Regions from separate parts of the Pseudarthrobacter sp. TRD_SC_9 genome, predicted to be linked through region 1. Evidence: riboswitches for the same ligand, from Rfam matches in the RefSeq annotation. Region 1 holds a riboswitch; each other region holds the start of a gene.
What was found. Region 1 has a riboswitch for S-adenosylmethionine ahead of metX (homoserine O-acetyltransferase MetX). Riboswitches for the same ligand answer to the same signal wherever they lie in the genome.

Region 1 (5,206 bases):
GCGCGGTCACGGGCGGGACCAGGTCTCGGGCATGATGGTTTGTATGGGCATGGATGAAGACACCAACGAAGTAAACACGACTGAAGAAATTCCTCTGCGGGACAATATGATCCGGCTTGGCCAACTGCTGAAGCTGGCTGACCTGGTGGAAGACGGCGTGGAAGCGGCCGAGCTGATAAAAAACGGGCTGGTGAAGGTCAACGGCGAGATCGATGAGCGGCGCGGCCGTCAGCTGCACGACGGCGATACCGTCACTGTCAACGGCCGGACGGTGCGTGTCACCGCTCCCGCCGCGGACTGACCCGTCATCCCGGCGGAGAAGGCACTGCCTCCCCTGCCGGGCCGCCGTCGTCAGGGTTTCAGGACCTCGTGTGTGAGGAACTCCGACACGTGGCCGATTTCCTGCTGGTTGATGCCGTGCCACATGCCGGTGTACAGCACTTTGGTGAGCTTTACGTGGTTCCGGACCCAGCCCATGGTGTATTCGATCTTGTCCGGCGTGATCACCGGATCCTGCTGGTCCCGGCCCCAGAATAATGGCACCCTTCCGTCCAGTTGGTCGTCGTGGAAGTCAGTATCCCCGCCTGCATTCACCACGAACCCGGAAAGTCCGACGACGGCGGCATAGTTTGTGGGCCGGAAGCGCAGCAGCGTGGTGGCCATGGCCATGCCCATCGAGAATCCGAGCAGGGTCACTGAGGGGTGGTTGCCCCTGACAGTATCCAGCCAGTCCTGCACGTGCTCTGTTGCCTTTTTCACTGCGTCTAACGAGTAGTCCACGTTGCCTGTCAACGGGAACCAGGTAAATCCTGCGCCCATGGCTATGGGCGCCCGCACTGAGGCGACGGCGAACCCGGCGGGAAGCATGTCCACGAGGCTCAGCAAGTCGTGTTCATTGGCACCATAACCGTGCAGCAGCACCAGCAGGGGCTTCCCTGCGCGGTCCGCCTCCGGCTGGGACCACACAACAACTGGATCAGGAAATACGTGGGCGTTTGTCATGGTTCCCATTCTTACAGTTACCCGCCGGTAACAACCTACGGTGGCGTAGCTTGAAGTGTAGAAGGCAGGATAGGGGCGTGAGTGATTTGGAAGCCATCCCAACCCATCCCTGGGGCCGCTACGTTGCCCTCGGGGATTCCTTTACGGAAGGGATCGGCGATCCCGACCCTTCCCGGCCCGGAGCGTATCGCGGCTGGGCCGATCGTGTGGCAGAGGAACTCAGCAGGGGCCATGAAGACTTCGCCTACGCAAACCTGGCTGTCCGCGGGCGCCTGCTGCAGCAGATTGTGGACCAGCAGCTGGCGCCCTGTCTCGCGCTGAAGCCGGATCTGGTGACGGTTTCTGCCGGCGGGAACGACCTCATCCGGCCCGGCGGCGATCCTGACGCCCTGGCCGCGAAGCTGGACTCGGTGGTGCAAATCCTGGCCACGACCGGCGCCACCGTGGTCCTGTTCAATGGCCCCGACACCGGATCATCGGTGTTGAGCCGGGTCCGCAGCAAGGTGGCGATTTATAACGAGAACCTGCGCACCGTCGCCGCGCGCCACGACGCAGTCATTGCCGATATGTGGTCACTGCGCCAGTTGGCCGATCCGCAGATGTGGGACGCCGACCGGCTGCACTTCTCCCCCTTGGGCCACCACACTATTGCGGCCATGGTGCTGGATTCGCTGAACGTCCAGCACTCGCTGGAGCCGCTGGCACCGAAGCCGCTGCCACCGCGCAGCTGGCGGGAAGCCCGTTCCAATGACCTCGTCTGGGCCAGGGAGTACTTTGTCCCATGGGTGGTCCGGAGGCTACGGAACCGTTCCTCCGGTGACGGCATCAGCGCAAAACGCCCGACGCCGGGCCCGGTCTTTGGTCCGGGTGTTCCCCTGGGTTCGGGGGAAGGCCCGAAGGGAACCGACGAGGTGGCTCACCGCTGAAAGGCTCCGGAATAGTTCTGCGGGACTAAACTGGGAGTACACCGATGAGAGGTCAGGCACCGTGAGTTCCCTGTTTTTCTGGATTATTATCCTGTCCATCCTGATCCCGTTCCTGATGCGCTGGTACCGGCGCTCCACCAAGGGCCGGAACGAGCGGTACTTCGGCGGGCCCGGCGCTCCCAGCGAATTCGGCGGCCCGGGCACCGGCACCGGCGCCCCCGGGCAGCCCCAGCACCGGGACGGCTACACGCAGCAGGACTACTTCGCAGGTCCCTACCGGCAGATCCAGCCCCGGCAGGACCTGCCGCCCATCATTCCCGCGTGGCAGGATGCGCCGGCGGCTGAACAGCTTCCCCCACAGCAGGCCACGCCCAATCCACGGGACTCCCAGCCGCCCGTTGCGCCGCCGACTCCCGCTGTTCCGTCCGCTCCACAGGGCTACCGCGCCCGGAAGCTGGCGGAGCTGGATGCGAAGTTCAGTGCCGGTGAACTGGCCATGGAGGACTACATGGCCCAGCGTGACGAAATCATGAAGGGCTAGCGGACCGTTCCTGCCGCCTTGGGCCTGGGCCGGCTTAGGCCGAGAGATGCTTCCGGAGCTCCCGGTCCAGCTGGCCAATCTCCGTCAGGAAGCCGTCATGCCCAATGGGCGCTGAAATGACATGCACCGGAACATCGCCAGGCAGCGCCCCGGCGAGTTCCTGGGACTGCGCCGGGAAATACAGCCGGTCGGAATCCACGGTGGCAATGAAGAATTTGGCAGTCACCCGCCGCAGGACATCCGGCAGGGCGCCCCTTCCCCGGCAGATATCGTGGCTCATCAAGGATTCGGTGATGACGATGTAGCTGTTAGCGTCGAACCGCTTAACCAGCTTCGTTCCCTGGTGGTCAAGGTAGCTTTCCACCTGGTAGCGGCCCCGCTCCCCCAACGCCTGCTGTTGCAGGGGAGATTCCGACTCCTGCGCCTCCCGCCCGAACCTGGTGTCAAGTTCCAGTGCCGAACGGTAAGTGATGTGGGCGATCCTGCGTGCCAGAGCCAACCCGGCTTCGGGCTGCGCACCGTTGTAGTAATCGCCGCCCCTGAAGTGCGGATCCTGGCGGATGGCAAGCGTCTGCGCCTGGGCAAAAGCGATCTGTTCGGCCGTGCTGGCCGCTCCGATGGAAATGACGCCGCAGCGCTGTACCCGCTGCGGGTACGTCACTGCCCATTCCAGGGCGCGGGCGCCTCCCATGGATCCGCCAATCACGGCGTACCAGGAATCGATCCCCAACTGGTCCGCCAACCGGGCTTCCGCCTCGGTGCTGTCACGCAGGGTTATCAACGGAAAGCGGGAACCCCAGGGTTTACCGTCCGGAGCAGGCGATGCGGGGCCCGTAGATCCGTAGCAACCGCCCACAATGTTGACCGACACAACGAAGAAACGGTCCGTATCAACCGGCGCCCCGGGACCGGCAAGCTGCTCCCACCAGCCTTCTTCGTCGCTGCCGCCCCGGGTGACGTGGGTGCTGCCGGTCAGGGCATGCTCGATGAGGACGGCGTTGCTTCGGTCCTCATTGAGCCGGCCCCAGGTTTCGTAAGCCAGGATGACGTCCGGGAGGTGGCCTCCGCCTTCGAGGTCCAGCCCGCCGATGGAGTGGTAACGGAGGGTCCCGTCAAGCTGCCCGGCGGCGGGTGCTGCGCCGGCAGCGGCAGTGCGGGAGACGGTAATCGTCATGAGTGGAGCCTTTTCTTCGCGATTGCCTGGCGTCGGCTGACGTCAGGCCAGGTCTTCACCCGGGGCACCCCGCCGCGAAGGAGGGTTGCCGGCCAGCAAGCCGGGGCTGTTGCTGGCACTCATGACCTGCCACGATTGTACGAAACGCGGCAGCAAAAAGGCGAAGCGTATGACGTTTTTGACGTACGCTCCGCCTTTCCGCTGCGGGAACTCAGGCTTCCTTGGCTGCCCTGAAGCCGGACTCAAGGTCCGCGAGGATGTCGTCGATGTGCTCCAGGCCCACCGAAAGCCTGACCAGTCCAGGGGTCACCCCGGCTACGGCCTGCTGCTCCGGGGAAAGCTGGCTGTGGGTTGTCGATGCCGGATGGATCACCAGGGAGCGTACGTCGCCGATGTTTGCCACGTGGGAGTGCAGCTCCAGCGCATCAACAAAGGCCTTGCCTGCCTCGGCCCCACCGGCAAGGTTGAAGGCGACGATTGCGCCGGTTCCGCGCGGACCGTATTTCTGCCCGCGCTCGAACCACGGGCTGGACGGCAGCCCGGCATAGGCGACCGATTCGACGTCGGACCTCGCCTCCAGCCAGTTCGCCACGGCGGTGGCGTTGGCGACATGGCGTTCCACGCGCAGGCTCAGCGTCTCCAGCCCCTGGGCAATGAGGAAGGCGTTGAACGGAGCCACAGCGGAACCGAGGTCGCGGAGTAATTGGACGCGGGCCTTGAGGATGTAGGAGAGGTTGGCGCCGAGGATGCCGTTGACGCCGAGATCACGGGCGTACACCAGGCCGTTGTAGCTGGGGTCCGGGGTGTTGAATCCGGGGAAGCGTTCAGGATCCTTGCTGAAGTCGAAGTTCCCGGAATCGACGATGACGCCGGCGATTGCTGTGCCGTGCCCGCCGAGGTATTTGGTGGCGGAATGCACCACGATGTCGGCGCCCCATTCGATGGGACGGATCAGGTAGGGCGTGGAGAGGGTGTTGTCCACGATGAGCGGAACCCCGGCGGCATGCGCCACTGCAGCGACACCTTCGATGTCCAACACGTCCTGGCGGGGATTGGACACAACCTCACCGAAGAAGAGCTTGGTGTTGTCCTGGACGGCGTCGCGCCACTGGTCCAGGTTGTCCGGATCCTCTACGAACGTCACGGAGATGCCGAAGCGCTTGAGCGTGTGCGCCAGGAGGTTGTAAGTGCCGCCGTAGAGGCTGGGACTGGCCACGACGTGATCGCCGGCCTCGGCGACGTTGAGGATGGCAAAGGTTTCCGCCGCCTGGCCGGAACTCAGCAGCAAGGCGCCAAGACCGCCTTCCAGGCTGGCGATACGCTGTTCGACCGCGTCCTGGGTGGGGTTTCCGATCCGGGTGTAAATGGGTGCAAGCTCGCTGAGGGCAAAGCGGTTGGCCGCGCTCTCGGCGGACGGGAAGACGAACGAGGTGGTCTGGTAGATGGGCAGTGCCCTGGCGCCGGTTGCGGCGTCCGGCTCCTGGCCTGCGTGGATCTGGCGGGTTTCGAAGGACCATGCATTGGACATTGAAGCTCCTGGAGAATGCCCGGTCCCCTCATGGG
Region 2 (5,206 bases), 1.8 Mb from region 1:
ACAGGCGACAGCCTTCACGGAGCCAAGGAGAACGTATCCGCCAGAATTTCCGACGCCGGCACGGCAATCTCCGACGCACCCGCCCAGGCCAGGGCGCAGGCCCAGGGCAACCCGTTGGCCGCCGGCCTGGTCGCCTTCGGTGCCGGGATGCTCATCTCTGCCCTGATCCCGGCCAGCCAGAAAGAGCGCGAAGCAGCGGACCAACTCAAAACCGCTGCTCAGCCCCTGGCTGAAAAGGTCACCGACGTGGCCAAGGACATGGTTCAGGATCTGAAAGAGCCGGCCCAGGAAGCTATGGACCGGCTGAAGACCAGTGCTGCCGAGGGCGTGGAGAACGTCAAGGCCGAAAGCCAGGACGCTGCCGCCGACGTCAAACACCGCGCCGTCGACGCCAAGGACAACGTCCAGAACCCGTGAGCGGGCAGGACAGGATTCCGGAACAGCCCCGCAACCCTGCGGGGCTGTCCCCGGATCCGGAATCGCCAGTTCCCGCCGGTGGTCCGCGGCACATGAATGCGCCCCGCCCTTGGCCGGAGCAGTGGGCCACCCACCGACTGGTGGGCATCGCAGCACGGCTCACCGAGCGCAGGCTTAACCGCCAGCTTGCCCGCCTTAAGCTCACCAAAGGGGCGCTGGATGTCCTGGAGGCAGTGGCAGAACTTGAACCGGCCACTGCAACAGATATGGCGGAACTCCTCTGCGTGAGCCGGCAAAGCCTGGGCAAAGTCCTCCAGCGCCTTCAAGGGCTCGGGTTTCTTGCCAGGGAACCTGCAGCAGACGGGCGAAGTGCCAACATCCGTCTTACCTCAACAGGACGGGCTGTCCTCTCCACCGCTGAGAACCTGGTCCAGGAACTATCTGAAACCGAAGGCCGATCGGAGATTGAGTTCCGCAGGCAACTCGAGCAACACATCACAAAACTCAGGAACACTGAGCACCAGCCTCTCCCCAGGGCCGGCTTTCATGGGCCCAGCCTGTCCAAGAGCAACGTGCAACCGCGCAACGTCAACGCACACCTCAGCGAAACCGGAGTACACCAATGGCTGCAACGAACCGGACAACCGGGCCCAAGACCAACCTCCAAAAATCAGCCTAGGCAGTAGGAGAGTAGGAGCGGTTTCCTGCTGGTAGGAGTTCTCATCCTTAGCTCCCGGCTGCTGGGCCCGATGGTTGGAATACCCGAATAAACCGCCCGAGCCGCGAGGGCCTGAGGCCGGTATTGCGCCGGGTTCAGGCCCTCGTGGTTTGCCTTCCACGGGGATCCCCAGCCGTTCAACTCCCCGACGGTTACGCAACATGACGACGTCCGGGCGGTCCGGCGTGCGGCGGAGTGTTACGTTTTTTGGTGAGTAATGAGTACCGGTGCCAAGCCCTGACTGTCCGGTCGGCAACCCTCCCTTTCGCGGCGGGGTGCCTCAGGTGAATACTCGGCATATCGACCATTCGAGCTGCAAGCGCGAGAGAAGGAGATCCGTCATGTCTGACGCACCTGCCCCTGACCAAAATTCCGTTCAAAAGGCTGAGGAAAAGCTCGCCTACCGGTTGATCACCGGCCCGGACGACCGTGCCTTCTGTGAACGCATTTCCGCCGCGCTTGCCGAAGGTTACGTATTGCATGGCAGCCCAGCCGCCACGTGGAACGGCGCCAGCGTGATCGTAGCCCAGGCTCTGCTGCTGCCAGTAGCGATCGCCAGCGCGGATGCCGCCGTCGCCACCGCTGTGGATCAGCTGGGCGCTGGGGACTTCAGCGAAGCGGACATTGCCGGCGGTGGCCACGCATGAGCCACGCAGGCGATCTCACACCGCAGGAGGCGTGGGCCAAACTCGAGGCCGGCGCCGTCCTGGTGGACGTCCGCACGGAAGGCGAGTGGGCACACATCGGCATTCCGGACACCAAGTCCACGGAGAACGATCCCATCTTCATCCAGTGGACCTTCGCCGGTGGTATCCCCAATCCGGAGTTCATCAGCGAACTGCAGCAACTTGCCCCGGAGGAGGCCGGCGTCGAACTTGTTTTCCTGTGCCGCTCCGGCGTCCGATCGGCAGCAGCAGCCAGCGCCGCCGCGCAGGTCGGGTTCACTTCCTATAACGTCCTGGAAGGGTTCGAAGGCGAGCCTGACCGCTACGGCGAGCGCACGGTCAACGGCTGGAAGAACCGCGGACTGCCCACCAACCTCGGAACGGCGTAAATGGCTTTCAATCAGGACGCGGCCGGCTGGAGCCCGGACACCCAGGCCGTGCGGGGCGGACTTGACCGCACGATGTTCCAGGAAACCACCGAGCCGGTATTCCTCAACTCAGGTTTTGTCTATGAATCCGCGGCGGCGGCCGAACGGGCGTTCACCGGTGAGGACGAACGGTTCGTCTACTCGCGCTACGGCAACCCCTCCGTGGCCACCTTCCAGGAACGCCTCCGGCTGCTCGAAGGCACCGAGGCATGCTTTGCGACGGCGTCAGGCATGTCGGCGGTCTTCACCGCCCTGGGTGCCCTGCTGGCTGCCGGAGACCGCGTCGTTGCGGCGCGTTCCCTTTTTGGCTCCTGCTTTGTCATCCTGAACGAAATCCTGCCGCGCTGGGGTGTAGAGACGGTATTCGTTGACGGACCGGATCTGGAGCAGTGGCGCCAGGCCCTGTCCGTGCCCACCACCGCCGTCTTCTTCGAATCCCCCTCCAATCCCATGCAGGAGATTGTGGACATCGCAGCCGTCAGCGAACTGGCGCACGCGGCGGGGGCCACAGTCGTCGTCGACAATGTTTTTGCCACACCCCTGCTGCAGCGTTGCGGCGAGCTGGGCGCGGACGTAGTGGTCTACTCCGGCACCAAGCACATTGACGGCCAGGGCCGCGTCATGGGCGGCGCCATCCTCGGGACCAAGGAATTCATCGACGGCCCGGTCAAGCAGCTGATGCGGCACACGGGCCCATCGCTGTCCTCGTTCAACGCGTGGGTGCTCACCAAGGGCCTGGAAACCATGGCGCTGCGGGTCAACCATTCCTCCGCCACGGCGCTGCGCCTGGCTGAATGGCTGGAGCAGCAGCCGGCCGTCAGCTGGGTCAAGTACCCGCTTCTCAAGTCCCACCCGCAGCACCAGCTCGCGGCGCGGCAGATGAAGGCCGGCGGAACGGTCCTCACGCTGGAGCTTTCGACGGCGGGCGGCCGCTCCGGCAAGGACGCCGCCTTCGCGCTGTTGGACGCCTTGAAGATCATTGACATCTCCAACAACCTGGGCGACGCGAAGTCGCTGATCACCCATCCGGCGACCACTACCCACCGGGCCATGGGCCCGGAAGGCAGGGCGGCAATCGGGTTGAGCGACGGCGTAGTGCGGCTCTCCGTGGGGCTGGAAGATCCCGAGGACCTGCTGGCTGACCTGGAGCAGGCACTCAAGCAGATCTAGCGGGGTCCGGACCCGGCCGGGTACCTGAAACTGCCTGCGCCGCGGACCACCTCATCCTCATCCTCAATGGTGAGGCTGATGTCCACCTCGTCTCCGGCCATCAGACCGGCGGCGATCCGGACGGCTTTTTTCACCGGCAGCAGGTAGGAGCTGCTCTTGGCATCGGGAAAAATGGACGTCTGCCAAGTCAGGCCGGAGGCTTCTGCCATGACCTTGATCGAGCCGAATCCCTTCCGACGGCCTGCGCTTTCCTCCCTGATCTGCTTCGCAGCTTCGGGCGGCAGGGTGAGGAAATGCCAGCCGGCTTCGCCCGGGTACTGCCACAATTCCGCACGGAACGCGTACGTCGCCGCCACTAGAAAGCCAACCTCGAGTGGCTGCCCGGATTCGGCGGATCGGGGACGCGCCGGACGCGCAGCAGCTCCGGCGCGGCTTCCTCGTCCACGTCAACGGTGTCAGCCTCCAGCATGGTGAGCCTCACGGCCTGCCGCACCACGGCCCCGAGCCCGGCGTCGTCCGGATCGTCGCGTTCCAGTGCCCGGTCCCGTGCAGCGCGCTGCTCGGTGGAACCAGTCCCGCGGTTCAGGATGTCCTGGATACCGCGCCTCACCAGGCCAAGCTCACCTTGGTCCTCCAGGACCGGCTCTACGTACTCCACCAGGGCATTGACGACGTCGCTTGCCGGGGCGGGACGGAAGGTCCCAAAGTCCAGGAGATCACCCTTAATTCCCACATTGCTTGCCTGCCAGGCAGCCATCCTCAGCAGCACGGTGGGCACAGGGAGCGGGTCTACGCCGCTCCGCCATTCCCGCGCTGCGGTCTCCACGAGTGCACGGACCAGCACGGCGATCAGTGCGGCATCCGCGGAGCGCAGGCAGACGTCGGGCGCCCGCACCTCCACCGTAGGGTGGTTGCGGGAAAGCCGCGCCTCGAAGTAGATCATGCCCTCGTCCATGACCACGCCCGTTTCCATCAGGCGGGTTACCAGCCGGCGGTAAGCGGTCAGGCTTCCATGGATGGCGGACGGTCCGGATGACGGCCACCGGTACCAGGCCTGGGTGCGGTAGCTTTCGAAGCCGGTCTCGGCGCCGTTCCAGAAAGGCGAATTGGCGCTTATTGCTGTCAGCACAGCGAGCTTGTCGCGGATCCGGTCCAGCACCGCCACACCCTCCTCGGGGGATTCGATGAAGGTGTGCACGTGGAAGCCGCACGTCAGCTGTTCCTGGGCGGTCAGCCCGAAGCGTTCCAGCATGCGCGCATACCGGGGATCCGGCGTCGTGTGGCTGGTAGAGGCGAGCGGTGAGGTAGCGAGTGCCGCCACCCTTGCCCCGTGCCGTTGTGCGGCCTCGTCTGCCATGGCGCGGCCTGCCCTGATCTGGAGCAGCAGTTCCTCGTAGGTCAGGCCTGGCCGGGTCTGCGTCTCGATCTGCTCCAGCTTGAGTTCGGCACTCAGGCCAAGCTGATGGTCGTCCTCCGCCACCTCACTGGCATCGGCTGCCTCCGGTTCAGGGGCTGGACCCGAGGAGGGCGTTATGGAGCGCCCGGACAGCATCGCATCCGCAAGGGCCAGCGGCTCCCCCGTCTGCGGGTCTACGATCAGGAGCTCTTCCTCGACGCCGAAAGTACGCATGCTTCCATTGTGCTACCAGCGTCAATGCGGGATTAGTCCTGGAAGTACTCGATCTTCGCCCCGATGGTGTTCAGTCGCTCCGCCAGGTCCTCGTAGCCGCGTTCAATGACGTAGATGTTCCTCAGCTCGGACACGCCACGCGCGGCCAGCATGGCCAGCAACAGGCAGGCAGCCGGGC
Region 3 (5,206 bases), 1.1 Mb from region 1:
TGAGGGTGATGGCGCTGTAAGGCTGGTGGTCCACCAGGCCCTGGTCCTTGAGTTTGCGGACCATCTCGGAAACCGAGGAGTTGGCTACGCCCAGCCGCTGTGCCAGCTGGGAGGACGTGATGGGCTTGTCCTGCCATTCGGTAAAGGAGTAGATAACCTTGACGTAGTCCTCGATGGACGATGACGGCGCGGTGGGTTTCACGGGATCAAGCCTACTCTTCCGGGCCTGCCATCAGGCCTTGATGGCACGCCAGGCCTGCGTTACATAGGGAAGGCCCAGCACGTCGTCGCGGGAATGTCCCAGGTGTTCGTGCAGGTACCAGTCCAGGTTGGCCAGCACTTTGGTGCGGGTGGCATCGGCAGCGGCGAGGTAGTAGCTCCTGGACTTGGTCAGCTCAACGATGTCCTGCGTGGTCAGGGCATCCTCCCAGCGGACCTGCCGGCCCTCAAGGTCCCGGAACTCGCGGCCCACGGCCGGCCGGAAATCCGGCTTGAGGACGTCGCCGGCGTGCATGATGCGGGAAAGCCGATGGACCCAGGGGACAGTGGTATCCAGCTGATTCCAGATCAGGGCAAGTGTTCCCCCCGGCCGCAGGATGCGGGCGGCCTCCGTGCTTGCCGCCACGGCATCCACCCAATGCCAGGCCTGCGCCGCACTCACGACGTCGAAAGCCAGGTCCGGCAGGCCGGTGGCTTCTGCCGGTCCAAGGCACGCCAATGCTCCCCGGCAGGACCGGTGCAGTTGGGCCAGCATGTCGGCGGAAGGATCAACAGCGGTGACCTGTAGTCCCCGTTCCAGCAGCAGGGCCGTGAATTTTCCCGTTCCTGCGCCAATGTCAACGACGTCCCGCGCCGCCGCCGGAATCAGCCAGTCAACGGCCGCCGATGGATAACCGGGCCGGACGCGGTGGTAGTGCTCGCCGCCGTCCCGGAAGCTTTGGCCAAGTTCCCGGCGTCGGCCTTGCTCCAGCTTGGGTCCGCCCCGTGCCAACGGATGTCTCCTTCGTGCTTGACTAAACTGCCAGTCCTACGAATTTACCGCAGGCCGGTGCTGCAGTTCAGTCAACGGAGCAGGGCGCTGCTCCCGCTGTGCCGGGGGTGTTGGGTGCCCAGTGCGGATAGGTGCGGGAGTCGTTAGCGGGAACCCAGCGGCCCGAATCCACCACATAGTCCCAGCCCAGCCCCGTGCTGCGGAGCGCATCAATACCGGCAACAAGGCGTTCGGCGTCCTCCAGCCGGGAACCGAGCCCGAAGCTGGCCCTCAACGAGCCCGAGGGCAGGCCAAGGCGCTTGAGCAGGGGGTGGGCGCAGAACCGGCCGTCGCGCAGCCCAACGCCATGCTCTGCGGACAGGTATGCAGCCACCAGTCCGGCGTCGTAGCCTTCCACGGAGAAATTCACGACGCCGATTGTGTCAGCGCTGTCCTCGAAGATGTGGTGAACGGTGACACCGTCGATCGCCTTCAGGCCCTGAACAAGGTGCTCCCGGATGGCAGCCTCGTGCGAGCTCACCAGCGCAGGGTCGATGGCAGCCAACACCTGGGTGGCGCGGGCAAGGGTGGCAGCGCCAAGGACGTTGGGGGAGCCGCCCTCATGCCGGGCAGGTCCTGTGGTCCAGCTGACACCATCGAGCCGGGCCTCGCTGACTGCTCCGCCGCCGGCGAGGTGAGGGGTGCCCGCGTCGAGCCAGTCCGGCCGGCCGATCAGGACGCCCGAACCGAACGGTGCGTACAGTTTGTGGCCGGAGAAGGCGAGGTAATCGACGTCGGACGTTTCAATGTCGATCCGGCGGTGCGGCGCCAGTTGCGCAGCGTCCACCACGATCCTGGCACCGTATTCGTGCGCCAGCGCGGCGAGTTCGGTGATAGGCAGGACTTCACCGGTGACGTTGGAGGCGCCGGTGACGGCAAGAAGGCTGACGTCGCCCTGGGCCAGTTCGTGCCGGAGCGCTTCGATGGTGCCGGCAATGGTGTGCCCGGCCACCACGCTGCGGTGCGGGACACCCTGCCAGGGAAGGAGGTTGGCATGGTGCTCGATGTCCAGGTACAGGACTTCGCCTACGGTCCGGCCATCCACTACCGGCAGGCAGCCAGCCAGCAGGTTCAGGGAGTCAGTAGTGTTCCGGGTAAAGATGACGGCGTCGTCGGACCGCCCTCCCAGGAAGTCGCGGACGATGTTGCGGGCATTCTCGTAGACCGAGGTGCTGATCTGCGAGGCATAGCCGGCACCCCGATGGACACTCGCGTAGTACGGCAGGATCTCGTTCAGGTAGGCCGAAACCACCGACAAGGCGGGGGCAGAGGCGCCATAGTCGAGGTTGGCATAGCGTACGTGACCGCCCTGGATCAGCGGAGCCTGGATCTCGGCGCCGGTGACGGCGGCCAGCGGGCGCGCAGCCAGGGAGTTGCTAACGGGGGAAAAGGTGACAGCAGTCATGGGTCCTCACAAACTCAGGATGCCCAATGCAGGGAATCCGCGCTTGCCGTGTCCGCTCCGGACCGGCCCGGTCGTCACCCGGGGCACCCCACCGCGAATGGAGGGTTGCCGGCCAGCAAACCGGGGTTTAGCGCTGGCACTCGTGACCTGTAAGAAGACTAGAACAACGGCCAGCCGGGTAAAAACCCCGGCTGGCCGTTGGCCGCTTTATTACCGTGTTTGTTACGGGATTTTACGAGCGCCAAGTGCCTCAGAGGAGGTCGTCGACGTCGGGATTCAGACGCTTGAGGACTTCAGAGTGCAGGATCGAGTTGGTGGCCAGCGCATTTCCACCGAACGGACCGTCTTCACCCTCCAAGGAGGTGAACCGGCCACCCGCCTCGACGACGAGCGGGACCAGAGCGGCCATGTCGTAGAGATTAAGTTCGGGTTCGCACGCGATGTCCACAGCGCCCTCGGCAACCATGCAGTAGGACCAGAAGTCACCAAAGGCCCGCGTCCTCCAGACATCCTCGGTCAGTGCCAGGAACTCGTTCAGGTTGCCGCGCTCCTTCCAGCCGCCCAGGCTCGAGTAGGACAGCGAGGCGTCCGCGAGCGTGGAAACGTTGGAGACGCGCAGCCGCGTTGCGGAAGCGAGGGAGCGGCCCATGTACGCGCCCGCTCCCTTGGCGGCCCACCAGCGCTTGCCCAGGGCCGGAGCACTAACAAGGCCTACAACGGGCTCACCATCATCAACCAGGGCAATAAGCGTGGCCCAGACCGGGACGCCACGGACAAAGTTCTTCGTCCCGTCAATGGGATCAATGATCCAGCGCCGGGAGCCGTGCCCACTGCTGCCGAACTCCTCACCCAGTACAGCGTCACGGGGCCGGGAGCGCGAAAGCTGTCCCCGGATGGCTTCTTCAGCCGCTTTGTCCGCATCCGTAACGGGTGTCAGGTCCGGCTTGGTCTCGACCTTAAGGTCCAGGGCCTTGAACCTGCTCATCGTCTGGTCATCGACCGAATCGGCCAGTACGTGGGCAAGGCGCAGGTCATCGTTGTAGCTCGAAGAGGGTTGGATCATGGTTACAAGCTACCGGCAAAATGAGGGCGAACCCGGGAGATTGCGATCGGCGGCATCAGCCGACGCTCCCCAGCTCCTTGGATTCCTGGCCCTCCAGGCGTGGGTCGACGCCCAGCAGGCGCCGTAGGGACGCCAACCGGGCGGGCCCGGATGGTCCGGCCAGGCCGGCTGCAACATAGGGGTCCAGGCCGCAATCAGTGGTGTCCCTGTGTTTGCAGCCACGGCCACACCCTTCGGTGCCGGGTTCAAGATCGGGGAAAGCGGTGAGGATGCGGTCCGGATCAACGTGGGCGAGCCCAAAGGAACGGATACCAGGAGTGTCAATGATCCAGCTCCCGGGCGGGGCGTCGGCGAGCTTTAGCGCCAACGCCGAGGACGATGTATGGCGTCCGCGGCCCGTGACCGCGTTTACGCCGCCGGTGGCGCGCTCAGCGCCCGTGAGGGCGTTGACCATGGTGGATTTGCCGACTCCGGAGTGCCCCAGCATTACCGTCACTTTGCCGTCCAGATGGGCGCGGAGTTCAGCGACTGCCCTTTTATCCAGTTTGGCTGAGAGCCCGTCATCGGATCGGGCATCGATTCCGGAGGCATCGGTGTCGGCTGTGCGGCTGATGATCACCGGGAAGTCCAGGTGCTCGTAGTTGGAGAGCAGCCCGGCAGGATCCTTGACGTCGGCTTTGGTGACCAGCAGAAGGGGGTCGATTCCGGCGTCGTAGGCGGCCACGAGGGCGCGGTCGATGAACCCGGTCCGTGGTTCTGGATTGGCGGAAGCAACCACCACTACCAGCTGGTCCGCGTTGGCCACCACGGCGCGTTCAATGGGGTCGGTATCGTCAGCGCTGCGACGCAGCAACGTGTGGCGGTCCTGGATCCTGACCAGCCGGGCCAGGGTATCCGGGAGGCCTGACACGTCGCCGACCAGCGACACGAAGTCCCCGGCCACTACGGGTGAGCGTCGGAGTTCGCGGGCGCGGGCGGCGATCACCACCCGTTCCGCGGGTAAGCCCTCCTCAACGACCGCTGTGTACCGGCCGCGGTCCACTGTGATGATCCTGCCCGTAACTGCGTCATCATAGCTGGGGCGGTCCTTGGTGCGCGGCCTGGACCCCTTCTTGCTGGGACGGATCCGTACGTCGGACTCGTCCCAGGAGTCAGTCCTTCGGGGCACCGGTGCGCCCTCCCGGGTGGCTGCTGCCGCCTTGCTGCCCGGCAGACTTGCCCAGCATATCGGCCCAAAGTTCCGGGAAGTCCGGCATGGTCTTGGCGGTGGTGCCGATGTCCTGGACTTGTACACCCTCGACAGCCAGGCCCAGGATGGCGCCTGCAGTCGCCATCCGATGGTCCGCGTAGCTTTGGACCAGTCCGCCGTGCAAGGCGGCCGGCCGGAGGACAAGTCCGTCGCTGGTTTCCTCGGCGTCGCCGCCCAGCCGGTTGATTTCCGTGACCAGGGCCTTCAGCCGGTCTGTTTCGTGACCTCGCAGGTGCGCGATGCCCGTCAGCCGCGAAGGGCTGGCTGCCAGCGCGCACAGAGCTGCCACAGTGGGTGCAAGCTCGCTGGTTTCGTCGAAGGTGCCGCCCTTGATCTCCGACCCGCCGGTCACCGTCAGGACTCCTGACTCGTACGTGACGTCCGCGCCCATGGCTGTGAGGATGCTCCGCCACATATCGCCGACCTGCGTGGTGTGTGCAGGCCAGTCCGGGATGCGGA

Region 2: another riboswitch for S-adenosylmethionine. It lies ahead of ACWA13_RS16525 (DUF1737 domain-containing protein); the one in region 1 lies ahead of metX (homoserine O-acetyltransferase MetX).
Region 3: another riboswitch for S-adenosylmethionine. It lies ahead of ACWA13_RS11925 (aminotransferase class V-fold PLP-dependent enzyme); the one in region 1 lies ahead of metX (homoserine O-acetyltransferase MetX).

What each region holds. Positions count from the first base shown of each region.
Region 1 covers NZ_CM143956.1:1,431,753-1,436,958, reverse strand. Annotated here, with positions in the region: gene ACWA13_RS06735 (DMT family transporter) at 1-10, opposite strand, end outside; gene ACWA13_RS06730 (RNA-binding S4 domain-containing protein) at 44-301, shown strand; gene ACWA13_RS06725 (alpha/beta hydrolase) at 352-1,002, opposite strand; gene ACWA13_RS06720 (SGNH/GDSL hydrolase family protein) at 1,080-1,928, shown strand; gene ACWA13_RS06715 (hypothetical protein) at 1,990-2,469, shown strand; gene metX (homoserine O-acetyltransferase MetX) at 2,504-3,643, opposite strand; SAM riboswitch class IV at 3,657-3,770, opposite strand; gene ACWA13_RS06705 (bifunctional o-acetylhomoserine/o-acetylserine sulfhydrylase) at 3,855-5,171, opposite strand.
Region 2 covers NZ_CM143956.1:3,513,886-3,519,091, forward strand. Annotated here, with positions in the region: gene ACWA13_RS16515 (DUF3618 domain-containing protein) at 1-417, shown strand, start outside; gene ACWA13_RS16520 (MarR family winged helix-turn-helix transcriptional regulator) at 414-1,103, shown strand; SAM riboswitch class IV at 1,349-1,463, shown strand; gene ACWA13_RS16525 (DUF1737 domain-containing protein) at 1,477-1,782, shown strand; gene ACWA13_RS16530 (rhodanese-like domain-containing protein) at 1,779-2,189, shown strand; gene ACWA13_RS16535 (O-succinylhomoserine sulfhydrylase) at 2,190-3,398, shown strand; gene ACWA13_RS16540 (DUF1905 domain-containing protein) at 3,395-3,754, opposite strand; gene ACWA13_RS16545 (glutamate--cysteine ligase 2) at 3,754-5,028, opposite strand; gene ACWA13_RS16550 (UDP-N-acetylglucosamine 1-carboxyvinyltransferase) at 5,061-5,206, opposite strand, start outside.
Region 3 covers NZ_CM143956.1:2,555,442-2,560,647, reverse strand. Annotated here, with positions in the region: gene ACWA13_RS11935 (metal-dependent transcriptional regulator) at 1-202, opposite strand, end outside; gene ACWA13_RS11930 (class I SAM-dependent methyltransferase) at 233-991, opposite strand; gene ACWA13_RS11925 (aminotransferase class V-fold PLP-dependent enzyme) at 1,059-2,435, opposite strand; SAM riboswitch class IV at 2,470-2,583, opposite strand; gene hisN (histidinol-phosphatase) at 2,686-3,498, opposite strand; gene rsgA (ribosome small subunit-dependent GTPase A) at 3,554-4,666, opposite strand; gene aroA (3-phosphoshikimate 1-carboxyvinyltransferase) at 4,650-5,206, opposite strand, start outside.